3 regions of the Stenotrophomonas sp. 2201_Sma genome follow, and region 1 is predicted to be linked to each of the others. Evidence: predicted binding sites of a transcription regulator. Region 1 holds the regulator's gene; each other region holds the start of a gene.
What was found. Region 1 encodes FliA, which starts transcription of late flagellar genes. Its sites were predicted from a motif close to TAAAGTTTNNCNNNCNNNGGCCGATAA; they were not measured.
Positions count from the first base shown of each region.

Region 2: ACZLIF_RS15520 (methyl-accepting chemotaxis protein) is a predicted target of FliA. The motif match lies at 2,371-2,397, and genes of this name have one in related genera.
Region 3: ACZLIF_RS18075 (methyl-accepting chemotaxis protein) is a predicted target of FliA. The motif match lies at 2,607-2,633, and genes of this name have one in related genera.

Region 1 covers NZ_CM151329.1:2,130,345-2,134,506, forward strand. Annotated here, with positions in the region: gene ACZLIF_RS09940 (chemotaxis protein CheA) at 1-170, opposite strand, end outside; gene ACZLIF_RS09945 (protein phosphatase CheZ) at 173-778, opposite strand; gene cheY (chemotaxis response regulator CheY) at 778-1,170, opposite strand; gene ACZLIF_RS09955 (RNA polymerase sigma factor FliA) at 1,228-1,971, opposite strand; gene ACZLIF_RS09960 (MinD/ParA family ATP-binding protein) at 1,968-2,855, opposite strand; gene flhF (flagellar biosynthesis protein FlhF) at 2,842-4,162, opposite strand, start outside.
Region 2 covers NZ_CM151329.1:3,333,649-3,337,810, reverse strand. Annotated here, with positions in the region: gene ACZLIF_RS15535 (hypothetical protein) at 1-144, shown strand, start outside; gene ACZLIF_RS15530 (M23 family metallopeptidase) at 586-1,227, opposite strand; gene ACZLIF_RS15525 (L,D-transpeptidase family protein) at 1,232-2,191, opposite strand; gene ACZLIF_RS15520 (methyl-accepting chemotaxis protein) at 2,427-4,162, shown strand, end outside.
Region 3 covers NZ_CM151329.1:3,932,129-3,936,290, forward strand. Annotated here, with positions in the region: gene ACZLIF_RS18075 (methyl-accepting chemotaxis protein) at 1-2,484, opposite strand, end outside; gene ACZLIF_RS18080 (NAD-dependent epimerase/dehydratase family protein) at 2,695-3,588, opposite strand; gene ACZLIF_RS18085 (hypothetical protein) at 3,793-4,080, shown strand; gene ACZLIF_RS18090 (VOC family protein) at 4,091-4,162, opposite strand, start outside.

The DNA.
Region 1 (4,162 bases):
AGGAAGCCGGCGCCGCCCTTGAGCGTGTGATAGCCACGGAACACGGCGTTGAGCTGGTCGGCGTCCTGCGGCGCCTGTTCCAGCGACACCAGCTGTTCGCCGAGGCGATCCAGGATTTCCTGTGCCTCGATGATGAAATCGGCGGTGATGTCGTCGGATACCGCGCTCATGCTTACAGTCCCAGGTCCGACAACAGGTCGTCGGCGTCGTTCTGAGAGACCGCGTGGCGGTCCAGTCCCTTCAGTGCCGGTCCGGCCAGCGCCGGATCGGTGCGATGCTGCTCCGGTGGCAGGCCCAGCGCGCCAAAGCCTTCGTGCACGCGGCGGACGATGCCGACCACGCGACGGATGATCTGTCCGGTCAGGTCCTGATAGCTCTGGGTCAGGGCAATCTCGGTCAGGTTGTGGCGGATGCGTTCCAGCTGCGCATCCTGCCCCGGCTGGAGGCCTTCGGCGCGCAGCTGTTCGGTGAGGCTGCGGCACTCTTCGGCCAGGTCCAGGGTGCGGTGCGTGGCCTGTTCGGTCATCGCCACCACATGGTCCAGGCGCGCGCAGGCGTCGTCCAGCTCGCCCGCCTCGCTGGGGACGGTCGGCAGTTCGCCCAGGGCCTGGCCCAGTTCGCGGGCCAGCCGTGACAGGCCGCTCATCATCGGCTGCGTGCGTGCGGCCACCAGGGCGTCGATGCGCTGGCGCCAGGCGCTCTCGTCGCCGGATTCGAGCGCGTCGAGGGCTTCCTGCAGGCGCAGGGCGAGAGCGTTCTTGTCGACCGTGGCGTCCATCAGGCGCTGGCCGCCAGGCGTTCGAAGATCTTGCCCAGTTTCTCTTCCAGCGTCTGCGCGGTGAACGGCTTGATGATGTAGCCGTTCACGCCGCTCTGCGCCGCTTCGATGATCTGCTCGCGCTTGGCCTCGGCGGTGACCATCAGCACCGGCAGGGTCTTGAGCTTGGCATCGGCGCGGATCGCCTTGAGCAGTTCGATACCGGTCATCACCGGCATGTTCCAGTCGGTGACCACGAAGTCGAACGGCTGGCTCTGCAGCATCGACAGTGCGGCATGCCCGTCCTCGGCTTCGGCGGTGTTGGTGAAGCCCAGATCGCCCAGCAGATTCTTGACGATGCGACGCATGGTCGAGAAGTCGTCGACGATCAGGATGCGCATGTTCTTGTTCAAAGCGGAGTTCCTTTGTTGTTCAGTCGCCCGCGGTGGCCGTGGCCGCCGCAGGCATGTTCATTCTTCAAGCCCGGCATCCGCAGCCTCGAAGATCTTCAGCCGGCCGCGCAGGCGCAGCACGGCCTGGCCGTGGATCTGGCAGACGCGCGATTCGCTCACGCCGAGCACCGCGCCGATCTCCTTCAGGTTCAGCTCCTGCTCGTAGTACAGCGAGAGCACCAGCTGTTCGCGTTCGGGCAGATGGCCGATGGCCTTGCCCAGTTCGCGGCCGAATTCGCCACGTTCCAGGACCTGCTGCGGTGTGGGTCCGCCCTGGGCGACGGTGTCCAGCTCGCCCTGGTCTTCGATGCGCGACTCCAGGCTCAGCACCTGGCCGCGCGAGGCGTCCTCCATCAGCCGTAGGTATTCGGGCAGTGGCATGTCCATGGCCGCCGCCACCTCGGTGGCACTGGCTGCACGGCCCGTGGTCTGCTCCAGGCGGCGGATGGTGGCGGCCGCATCGCGGGCGCGCCGATGCACCGAGCGCGGTACCCAGTCGCCACGGCGGATCTCGTCGATCATCGAGCCGCGGATGCGGATCGAGGCATAGGTCTCGAACGAGGCACCCTGGTCGGCGTCGTAGCTGCGCGAGGCTTCGATCAGGCCCATCATGCCGGCCTGGATCAGGTCGTCCACTTCGACGCTGGCCGGCAGGCGTGCGGCCAGGTGATGGGCGATGCGCCGCACCAGGTCCGAGTGCTGGGCGATGACCTCGGTCGCCGCCGAGCGCTGGACTTCCCTGTACTGGGCCGCGCCTTTCATGCTGCCACCCCGCGTTGCTTGAGGATGCGCTCGAGGAAGAATTCAACGCCACCGCGTGGCTCGGTGGGGGCCTGCCAGCGGGCGGTGCGACGGGCGATCTCGGTGATCGCCAGCGCCGCCGGGCTGGATGGATAGGCCTTCACCACCGGCTGCTGGCGCTGCACCGACAGGCGCAGCCAGTCATCCTGCGGCACGCAGCCCAGGTAGTTCAGCGAGACATCGGCAAGGAACTTCTCGCAGACCCGGGTCAGCTTTTCATACAGCACGCGGCCCTCGTTGGGGTCGCGCACCATGTTGGCCACCACCTGGATGCGGTCCACGCCGCGCTCGCGCGACAGCACCTTGATCAGTGCGTAGGCGTCTGTGATCGAGGCCGGTTCGTCGCAGACCACGACAACCGTGTCCTGTGCGGCCTGACAGAAGGTCAGCACGCCGTCGGTGATGCCGGCGGCGGTGTCCACCACCATGATGTCCAGCTCGCGTTCCAGTTCGGAGAACACGTTCACCAGGCCGATGTGCTCGGCCGGGGCCAGCTCGGCCATGTGCCGCCGACCGGACGCGGCCGGCACCACCAGCACGCCGTTCGGACCTTCGACGATCACGTCTTCCAGCGAGCAGCGGCCGGCGACCAGATCCGCCAGGGTGTGGGTGGGATTCAGCCCCAGGATCACGTCGATGTTGGCCAGACCCAGGTCGGCGTCGAGCAGCAGCGTGCGCTTGCCCATGCCGGCCAGCGCCACGGCCAGGTTGGCCGAGACGTTGGTCTTGCCGACGCCGCCCTTGCCGCCGGTCACGGCGATGGTGCGCACAGGGCCGAGCGGCTCGCTGCGGGTGGCCGACAGCGGGAAGGTCTTGGTCAGCTTGGCGTACTCACGCGACGGCATGGTTCAACTCCGGGTTGCAGGGCATATCGGCCGCTCGGCGCAAATCTTCAAGGCGAAGTACAAGATTGGCCGCGCTGGCCCGGTGCAGGTCGTCCGGAACGTCCTGGCCATCGGTCACCCAGGTGATCGGCAGCGCGTGGTCTACCGCCACTGACAGGGCGTTGCCGAAGCGGCCGGTTTCATCCAGCTTGCTCAGCACCAGGCCCTGCAGGTTGGCCGCGCCGAAGCGGCGCACCACCTCGTCCATGTCACCAAAGCTGGTATTGGCCGGCAGCACCAGCAGAGTGCGGACCTGGCGGGCGGCACGCAGCCACTGCAGCTGCGCGGTCAGGGCGCGGTCGCGCGGGCCCAGGCCGGCGGTATCGATCAGCACCAGCTTGTAGTCCTTCAGGCGCTCCAGCAGCTGGTCCAGGTCGGTACCGCTGTTGGCTTCATGCACCGCGATGCCGAGCTGGCGGCCATAGCCGTACAGCTGCTCGCGGGCACCGATGCGCAGTGTGTCGGTGGTGACCAGGGCCACGTCGCGCGGCGCGTGTTTTTCGGCGAAGCGCGAGGCGAGCTTGGCGATGGTGGTGGTCTTGCCGGCCCCGGTTGGACCGACCAGAGCGATCACGCCGCCTTCTTCCAGCGGATCGACCGGCGCGATCGGCAGCCTGCGCGAGATCAGGCCCAGCATCAGCCCGCGGCCCCGGTGGGCTTCGGTTTCCAGCGGGATCTGCATGGCCACATCGCGGGCCAGCCCGGCATCGAATCCGTACTCGTCCATCAGGTCCAGGGCGGTTGCCCGCACCGGGCAGCCGCGCAGGCGCTCGTCGGTGAAGCGGTTCATCTCGCGCTCGATGACCTGGCGCATGCCGGCCACTTCGTGGCGCAGCTGGCGGATCTCGGCATCGTCCTGTGCAACCACCGTCAGTACCGGCGCCGGGGCAAGGAGCGGCGCCGGGGCCGGCGCGGTCTCCGCTTCAGCGGCAGCGGCAGGGGCTGGCGTGGTCTCGGCAACGTCCTGCGCGTACGGCGGCTCGGGGTGCACGGACTCGGCCTGCGCAGTGGCCGCAGCGGTGATCGGCAGCGGCGGCGGCAGCACTGCCGGCGCGGGGGATTCGTGATGCTCGTCCTGCGGCGGGTCGATCAGGAAACGGGCGCGGTTGGCGGGCGCCGGTGCGGGAGCCACGACGGCGCTCGCGAACGGCGCGAAGATCTGCTCCGGCAGTGCCGGATCGTTGACGGTGGCACGCGCCAGGGTGGCAGCGAAGCCGGAACTGCCGCGGGTGGGCACGATCTCGTCCGCACTGTCCAGGGTGCGGCCG
Region 2 (4,162 bases), 1.2 Mb from region 1:
GCGGTGGAGATGCTGCATGCGGCCAACCGTTGCGCCACTACGGCGACGCCGCGCAGGCACCTGGACGAAGGTGGGGTGGAAGGGCTGTTCTTCGCCTGCCGCGAACTTGCCGAGCCGGTCTGCAGAGAAGTCAGGCCGGCCTGACGCCCTTCCGCATGTGCGATGCCTGGCCTCGCCATCTGGCGAGGTATCGGGTGGGTTCACGCGCTTCAGACTGACTTCCGCGCTGGCGCGCGTTCGGACGTGCCGGGCTCCGGCATCACCCGCGCACTGGAATCGGTTGAGTCCGCTGGAATTGCCGCCTCGTACTTCGGCTATGGGCGCGGCGACGCACGTCCGCGCGGGGGGTTCCTGGCTGCGGCTGACCGTGCTGGAGGTCTGTGGCCGTTCTTCTTCTGGCAGCCCCTGGCACTGCTGTTACTGATTGCCGGTGGCGGGCTGGCGACCGCCAGCATCGCGCTGTGGCGGTGGCGACGCCGATAGCGCCGGGCATGCCCGGCGGGGTACTTGTCAGATACCCAATACGGCTAGGATCGTGCCCAAATCGGGCATCACTGCGACTGGCTCTGCCACGCGGCACACGCGCTACCCTCCCGCCTGCAACAGCGGGTACGGATTGATCGATTCCCCCTTCCACCACTGCTTCTCCGGCCCCAGCACGTGCACTTCGAAATGCAGGTGCGGGGCCTCGGCGCTGGCGTTGCCGGTGCTGCCTACGTAGCCAATCACCTCGCCACGCTTGATCACCTGCTTTTCGGCCAGGCCATCGGCATAGCGTTGCAGGTGGGCATAGTAGTAGCACCAGTGCCCGCTCGGCTCGAACTGGTAGATCGTCAGCCCCCCACGCTTGCTGTCGAACAGCTTTTCCACCGTCCCATCGGCCACTGCCAGCACCGGAGTTCCTGCGTCGGCCATGATGTCGATTGCATCATGCACGCGCCCTTCGCTGCGGGCATCGGTGAAGGTATCGCGCAGCTGCGAAGGCAGTACGCCCTGCACCGGCAGCAGCAGGCCGCTTGCCGCATCGGTGGCGCTGGACGGCGGCACCGCCGTGGGAGCCGCAGCGCCCACACGCGGCGTCGCAGCCGCAACCTCCGGCGCCGCAGCCACCGCAGGTGGTGCTGCAGGCCGGGCAACCGCTACTGGCTCACCCGCATCGCGGCGCAGCCACCAGCCCATTCCCACACCCATCAGCACGCCCAGCACGATCAACTGCGAAAGTCGCATCGGCTCACTCCTGCATAACCACGGGGACGGAGGTATCCACCGCATCGGCCACGCGCAGTGCATCCCAGTTGGTCATGCGCACGCAGCCATGCGATTCGGTCTTGCCGACATGCCCGGGTACCGGCGTTCCGTGCAGGCCATAGTGGGGTTTGGACAGATCGATCCAGACCCGGCCGACCGGATTGTTCGGACCGGGCGGCAGCGTGGCCTTCTTCTCGCCTTTGCGCGCATCCCAGAACAGCTTGGGGTTGTAGTGGAACGGCGGGTCGCGATGGACGCCGAGAATCTTCCATTCACCGATCGGCAGCGGATCGTGCTGGCTGCCGGACGAAACCGGCACCTGTGCGATCACCTTGCCCTGCGCATCCAGCAACTGAAGAGTGGAATCGGACTTGTCGACCACGATCTTCGCCGCCTTCGGCAATGCCGCGGGGGCGATGTTGGGCACCTGGATGCGGCTGCCGGCCTTGGCCAGATCGACGCCGGGGTTGAGCAACTTCAGAAGGGCAGGGGACGCGTGGAAGCGTTCACCGAGCGCTTCCTCGACGCTGCTGTAACCCAGCGACTTCAGCTTTGCCTGTGCGGCGGGTTTCTTGGGAATGGACTGGAAAGGACCGGCAACATCCTCGGCCGTCAGCGTGTAGCTGGCCAGCGGCGCGATCGTCTCGGCCTGGAGAGCCTCCCAGGTGCTGTCGTCCAGCTCTCCGCTCACCGTCAGGCCGTGTGCCGCCTGGAAGCCGGCCACGGCCCGATGCTGGTTGCTGCCGACTTCACCGTCGATCTCGCCCGGGGAGAAATTGGCGCGATCCAGCAACACTTGGGCGTGCAGCGGCGAGCGGGCTGCTGTATCGGGTCCGGCCTTCTCGGCAATGGGCTCCGGCAGCTGGGCCGGCGGCGGTACCTGCGCGAAGGCGGGCGACACCAGCAAGGACAGGGCGAGCAGGGCGGGGCGGTACACGGGCATGAAGATCTCCGGCAGATGGCAGCTCCACCCTGCCCGCAGAGGCTGCGCAGCCTCCGTGAAAGCAACCTGATGCCGGCATGAGCAGGGCAGCCCCGGCGTGGCTCAGGCCCTTGTCGCAGAAGTACGGGGCGGGGCCTCACCAAGGTGAACGGCTGCCGACGCCCGTGCTCGTTGCCGATCAAGATTGCCGGTGGCGCGGCCGATACGGGCGCATCCCCCCGTTTTGGATGTACCCATGGATTACTTGAGGAATGTCAGGGTTGCCTGGCGTCTTGGGCTGGGCTTTGGCCTGTTGCTGCTGCTGGTCGCGGCCGTGGTGGCCACCGGCGCCACCGCCAGTGTCGTGCAGAAGCGCGCGATGCAGCAGGTAGTCGACGTCAGTGTGGCCAAGGTACGCCTGCTGTCGCAGATGCTCGATGCCAACAACCAGATGATGGTAGTGCGCCGCGAAATGCTGATCCGCCAGGGCGAAGACCGCGGCAGCGACGAGAAGCGCATTGCCGACCTGGTCAAGCGCTACGAGGCGGATTGGTCCGCCTATCAGGCACTGCCGGGCGATGCAGAGGGCAAGGCCATCGCTGAAACCATCGCGGCCAAGCGCGCCCTTGCGCGCCCGCTCAACAAGCAGACCAGCGAACTGATGGAGCAGGGCGACTACCCCGCTGCCGTGGCACTGACCCTGGGGCCGGTGCAGGACGCGGCCAACGGCTGGAACAAGGCGTTGTCCGAGGGAGTCGACTTCGAAGAGAAGGAAAGCCGCGAGGCCGCCGCCGAGGCGATCCGCCTGGGTGAACGCAGTCTGCTGCAGTTGCTGGTGCTGGGAGGCGTGGCCCTGCTGGTCGGCATTGCCGCCTCGGTGATGATCGGTCGCAGCCTGACCGGTCCGCTGGCACGCGCGGTGAACCTGGCCGAGCGCCTGTCCAAGGGCCAGCTGGACCAGGAATTCCGCCTCGGCGGCCGTGACGAGCTGACCCGGCTGGGCGAGGCGATGGCCAGCGTGCGGCAGAGCGTGCAGGCCGCCATCGGGGCGCAGATGCACATGGCCGAGAAGCACGAGGCGGGTGCGATCCGCTACCGCATGGACGCCAGCGCGTTTCCGGGCGATTTCGGGCGCATGATGCAGGCCACCAACAGCCTGGTGGAATCACACGTGCAGGTGGAACTGCTGATGGCCGAGGTCATGCAGCGCTATGCCATCGGCGACCTCAGCCGCGACCTTCCGGACTATCCCGGCGAGAAGGGTACGCTGACCCGCACCCTGGCCGCAGTGAAACAGAGCCTGCTGGCAGTCAACACCCAGATTGACGACCTGGTCCGCGCGGCGCGCGCTGGAGATTTCAGCGTGCGTGGGGATGCCAGTGCGTTCCAGTATCAGTTCAGGGCGATGGTCGAGCAGCTCAACGGCATGATGGCCAGTTCGCAGGCCAGCATCGCCGACGTCTCCGATGTGCTGCGCGCGATCTCCGGGGGCGACCTCACTGCGCGCATGGACGGTCACTACGACGGCGTGTTCGCCCGCATGCGCGACGATGCCAACACCACCACGGCCCAGCTGACCGGTATCGTGCGCGGCATCCAGGACGCTGCCGACAGCATCAACACTGCCGCGCAGGAGCTCGCCGCCGGCAACAGCGACCTGTCGCGCCGTACCGAACAGCAGGCCGCCAACCTGGAAGAAGCGGCGGCATCGATGGAAGAACTGACCTCGACCGTCCGCCAGAATGCCGAGCTGGCCCGCCAGGCCGACAGCGAGGCACACGCTGCCGGCGCGGCGGTGCGGGCCACCGAACAGGCAATGGCACAGATGGCATCTGTGATGGGAGAGATCGATCAGTCCTCGGCGCGCATCTCGGAAATCTCCACGGTCATCGATGGCATCGCCTTCCAGACCAACATCCTGGCCTTGAACGCTGCGGTGGAAGCTGCCCGCGCGGGTGAGCAGGGCCGCGGCTTTGCCGTGGTCGCCAGTGA
Region 3 (4,162 bases), 1.8 Mb from region 1:
GCGGGACACCGCCACCGCAAGCTGCTCGGCCTGCTCTTCCATCGCGCGCGCGGCAGCACTGGCCTCTTCCACCAGCGCCGCATTCTGCTGGGTGGTTTCATCCATCTGCACCACGGTCTGGTTGACCTGCTCGATGCCGGCCGACTGCTCGCGCGAGGCGGCCGAGATCTCGGCCATGATCTCGTTGACCCGCCCGACCTGGCCGACGATCTCCTGCATGGTGTTGCCTGCACGGTGCACCAGCTGCGCACCGCTGCCGACCTGGGCCACCGATGCGTCAATCAGCCCCTTGATCTCCTTCGCCGCTGCGGCCGAGCGCTGGGCCAGCGCGCGCACTTCGCTGGCCACCACGGCGAAGCCGCGTCCCTGCTCGCCCGCACGCGCGGCCTCAACGGCGGCGTTCAGGGCCAGGATGTTGGTCTGGAAGGCGATGCCGTCGATCACCGAGATGATCTCGGCGATGCGCTGCGATGAGGTTTCGATCTGCTGCATGGTCTGTACCACCTGGCCGACCACCTTTCCGCCTTCGCTGGCCACGTCCGCCGCCGATGCGGCCAACGTGTTCGCCTGCAGGGCATGATCGGCATTCTGGCGCACGGTGGAGGTCAACTCCTCCATCGACGCTGCCGTTTCTTCCAGGTTGGCCGCCTGCAGTTCTGTGCGACGCGACAGATCGCTGTTGCCCGCGGCGATCTCGCCGGCCGCCAGGCGGATGCTCGCCGCTGACTGCTGGATCTGGCCGACGATATGGGTCAGCTGTTGCGCGGTGCTGTTGGCATCGTCGCGCATCACCGCGAACACACCATGGAAGTCGCCCTGCATGCGTGCACTGAGATCGCCGGCGGCGATGGCGCGCAGCAGCGTGGAAAGCGCCGCGAGGTTGTGGTCGCTGGCCTGCATCATCGCGTTCAGCGTGGTCACCATGCGGCGGAAATCGTGCTCGAACCGCTCACTGTCACCACGCACGGCAAAGTCGCCGGCGGCAGCAGCGGCGGCCAGCTGCTGGATCTGCTCGTTGATCGCCGCAAGGTTGCTCTTGGTGGTGGCCATGGCGGCGGTGAACACCGCCTTCTCGCCCGGCAGCGGCTCCATGTCCACGCTCAGATCGCCCACCGCGTAGCGCTGCATCACGTCCACCAGCCGCTGGGTGACCGCATTGCTGGACGCCACCAGCTGATTGCTGTCGGCCACCATGCGACCGTACTCCCCCGGGAAGGCCGCCGCGTCCATCCGGTAACTGAGCTCGCCCGCATCATGGCGGCGTGCCATCTCCGCCTGCGCCGCCATCACAGCCTGCAGCTGTCCCCGCATGCCCTGCATCGCCTCGAGCAGGCGCCCGACCTCATCGTTGCCGCGCGCCGGCAGCGCGGTGTCCAGCTTGCCCGCCGCCACGTCACCTGCAATGCGTACCGCCTGCGCCAGCGGCCGGATCGCCATGTGACGCAGCAGCAGGTAGACGCCGGCGCTCAATGTCAGCGCGGCCAGCACGCCGACCAGCAGCGTCAGCCACAGCAGCTGGCGAGCCTCGGCCACGATCACGGCATGCGGCACCACCACACCCAGCGCGAAGCGCTGCGGGGCATCGCCAACCCGCAGTGGCACGTACAGGCGCACATTGCCGGCGGCATCCGGCTCGAACGCTTCGACGGTCCTGTCGGCCGCGATTGCGGCCAGCATGTCGCGAGTGAAGGCATCGGTGCGCGGCTTGCCGATCTCGGCGGCGTCGGCCGAAGCCAGGACTACGCCCTTGGGCGAAAGCAGTTCAACGCGGCCTGCTCCCATCGGCGCAAGCGTCGCCAGATGCTTCTGCAGCGCCGCCAGCGAGAAATCGACGGTGAACACGCCGAGGAACGTGCCGTTCTCCACGATGGGCGTGCTCAGGGTGCTCATCAGCACCTTCTGGCCGGCGATCTCATAGGCATAGGGCTCGCTCACCTTGGGCAGCTTGTCGCGGCTCGGCCCCATGTACCAGTCACCGGACCCGCTGGCGGTGTCGGTGTAGTCGGTCATCACCGACTGCTGCGGTTTGCCATCCTGCCAGGCCCAGTAGCTCATGTAGCGACCCGTGGCGTCATGGGCCTCGCTGTTGACGAACTCCGCGTCCTTGCCATCGAAGGCATCGGCCTCCCACATGGTGCTCTTGCCCAGCCACTCCGGGTGCGCGCGCAGCTGTTCGCCGAGCACGGCCGCCAGGCTGGCACGATCAGGCTGGTCGCCCCGCGAGCGCTGGGCCAGGACGGCCTCGACCATGGCATCGTTACTGGCGAAGGCGGTGCCCAGATCGGCCGCGACCTGGCGTGCTTCGGCCTGCGCCTCGCTGGCCATGGTCTGCCGCGACGCGTTGATCAGGCTGGCACTGGCCTGGCGGTAGATCAGAAAGGCGGTCAGGCCGAAGCACAACAGCGCGATGGCAGCGGTGCCCAGCATCAGCTTGTGGGCGATGCTGCCCGGACGACGGGCAGCGGCGGAGCGGGAAGACGGCATGGGAGGGTCCGCAAGGCAGGTCAGGACATCCGGCACCGCGTTGGCGCCGCGCTGGTGCGCGATCCCTCGCGCGGCGACCTGTCTGAGCCGGGCGATGCCCGGCACCGCAAGGGCGCACCGGGTTAGCGGCCGTTCCGCGGCGGGGTTGAGTCGTTGCCCTGCGTCAAGCTGAATGCACTCAGTTTGGGATGGCTCATACGTGCGGCGAACCTACTCGACCACCCGGTCCTTCAACCACTGCGTGCGTGGCAGCACTTCGATGCTGCCTGCCGCGTACTGCTGCAGTACATCGTCCGGACCGTAGCGCGGCTGCCAGCCCAGCACCGCAACCGCACGGCTGCCGTCGTACACGCGGTCGATGCTCAGCGGCAGTGGCCAGCCGCGGCGCTCGAACTCGGCCAGCAGCTGCGGTGCGCGCCGCGCCAGCACCCGGCGTGGCTGGGTGGCCAGTTCCAGGCAGTCCTCGCGCCGGAAGGGGGTCGGCGCGCAGGCGATGTAGCGCTGGAACGGTGCGCCCCCGTTGTGCAGCAGCGCGGCATGCGCGCTGGCCACATCGCGTGCATCCAGGCCCCGGTGCAGGCGGAACATCGCCATGCGCTCGGGAGGCTCGGGGAAGCAGCGGCCCATGCGCAGCACGCGCACGGCGAATGCCTCCGATGCCGCGGCTTCGGCCAGCGCCTCGGCCTGCAGCTTGGTGCGGTGGTAGATGGTCCTGGGCAGGGGTTCAGTGTCTTCGTCGATCCAGCGACAACCGCCTGCCACCACGGCATGGCCATACAGGGCGGTGGTGCTGGTCAACACGAAGCGTCCGACGCCGGCGTCACGCGCCAGCCGCAGCAGCTGCGCGGTCGCCTCCACGTTGATCTGCTGGAACACCGTGTCCGGCACCAGCCCGACATGCGGTGCATGCAGCGCAGCGGTGTGGATCACCGCATCCACGCCGCGCACGGCACGCTCCAGTGCCTTCGTGTTGGTGACATCGGCAATGATGCGTGTGGTGGCGAACGGGCTGCGATCCAGCCCGATGACTTCATGGGTGGCCGCCAACGCGCCGAAGATCGCGCGCCCGATCCGCCCGGAACTTCCGGTCAACAGAATCTTCATTGAGTCCATTCACTCAACAGCGCCCGGGAGCTACCGGGATGAACCGATTCTAGGCGTGGCCTGTGTCCAGGGCGATAGCGGCGCTGCGCAAGTGCAGCGTCAACGACAGGCAGGCAGAACGTGAAGACCACGCGCCATCTGCGGACGTACCGTTAGCCTGCCGTCCGCAAGCATGAGGCTCCGCCACGCCGAGAGAGATCCCCTATGGCCAGCAGCAACCGCGGGTTCGCGTCGATGGACCAGCGCATGCAGCGCGCGATCGCCGCCAAGGGTGGGCGCGCCGCCCATGCCTCCGGCAACGCCCATGAATTCAGTCCCGCCGAGGCGCGCATTGCCGGCCGCAAAGGAGGCGAAGCCATCAGCCGCGATCGCCAGCACATGGCCGCGATCGGTCGCGAAGGCGGGCATGCACGCCACGCCCGCGCACAACAGCAGCGCCAGCAGTCCGATCAAGGTCCACAGGGCCGCGACGAACCGGGTCAGCAGGACTGAGCGACGCACCTCAGCCGTGGCTGAGGAGGTTCAGCAGGCGCCCGAACGGGTCGCGGACGAAGAACCGACGCACGCCCCATGG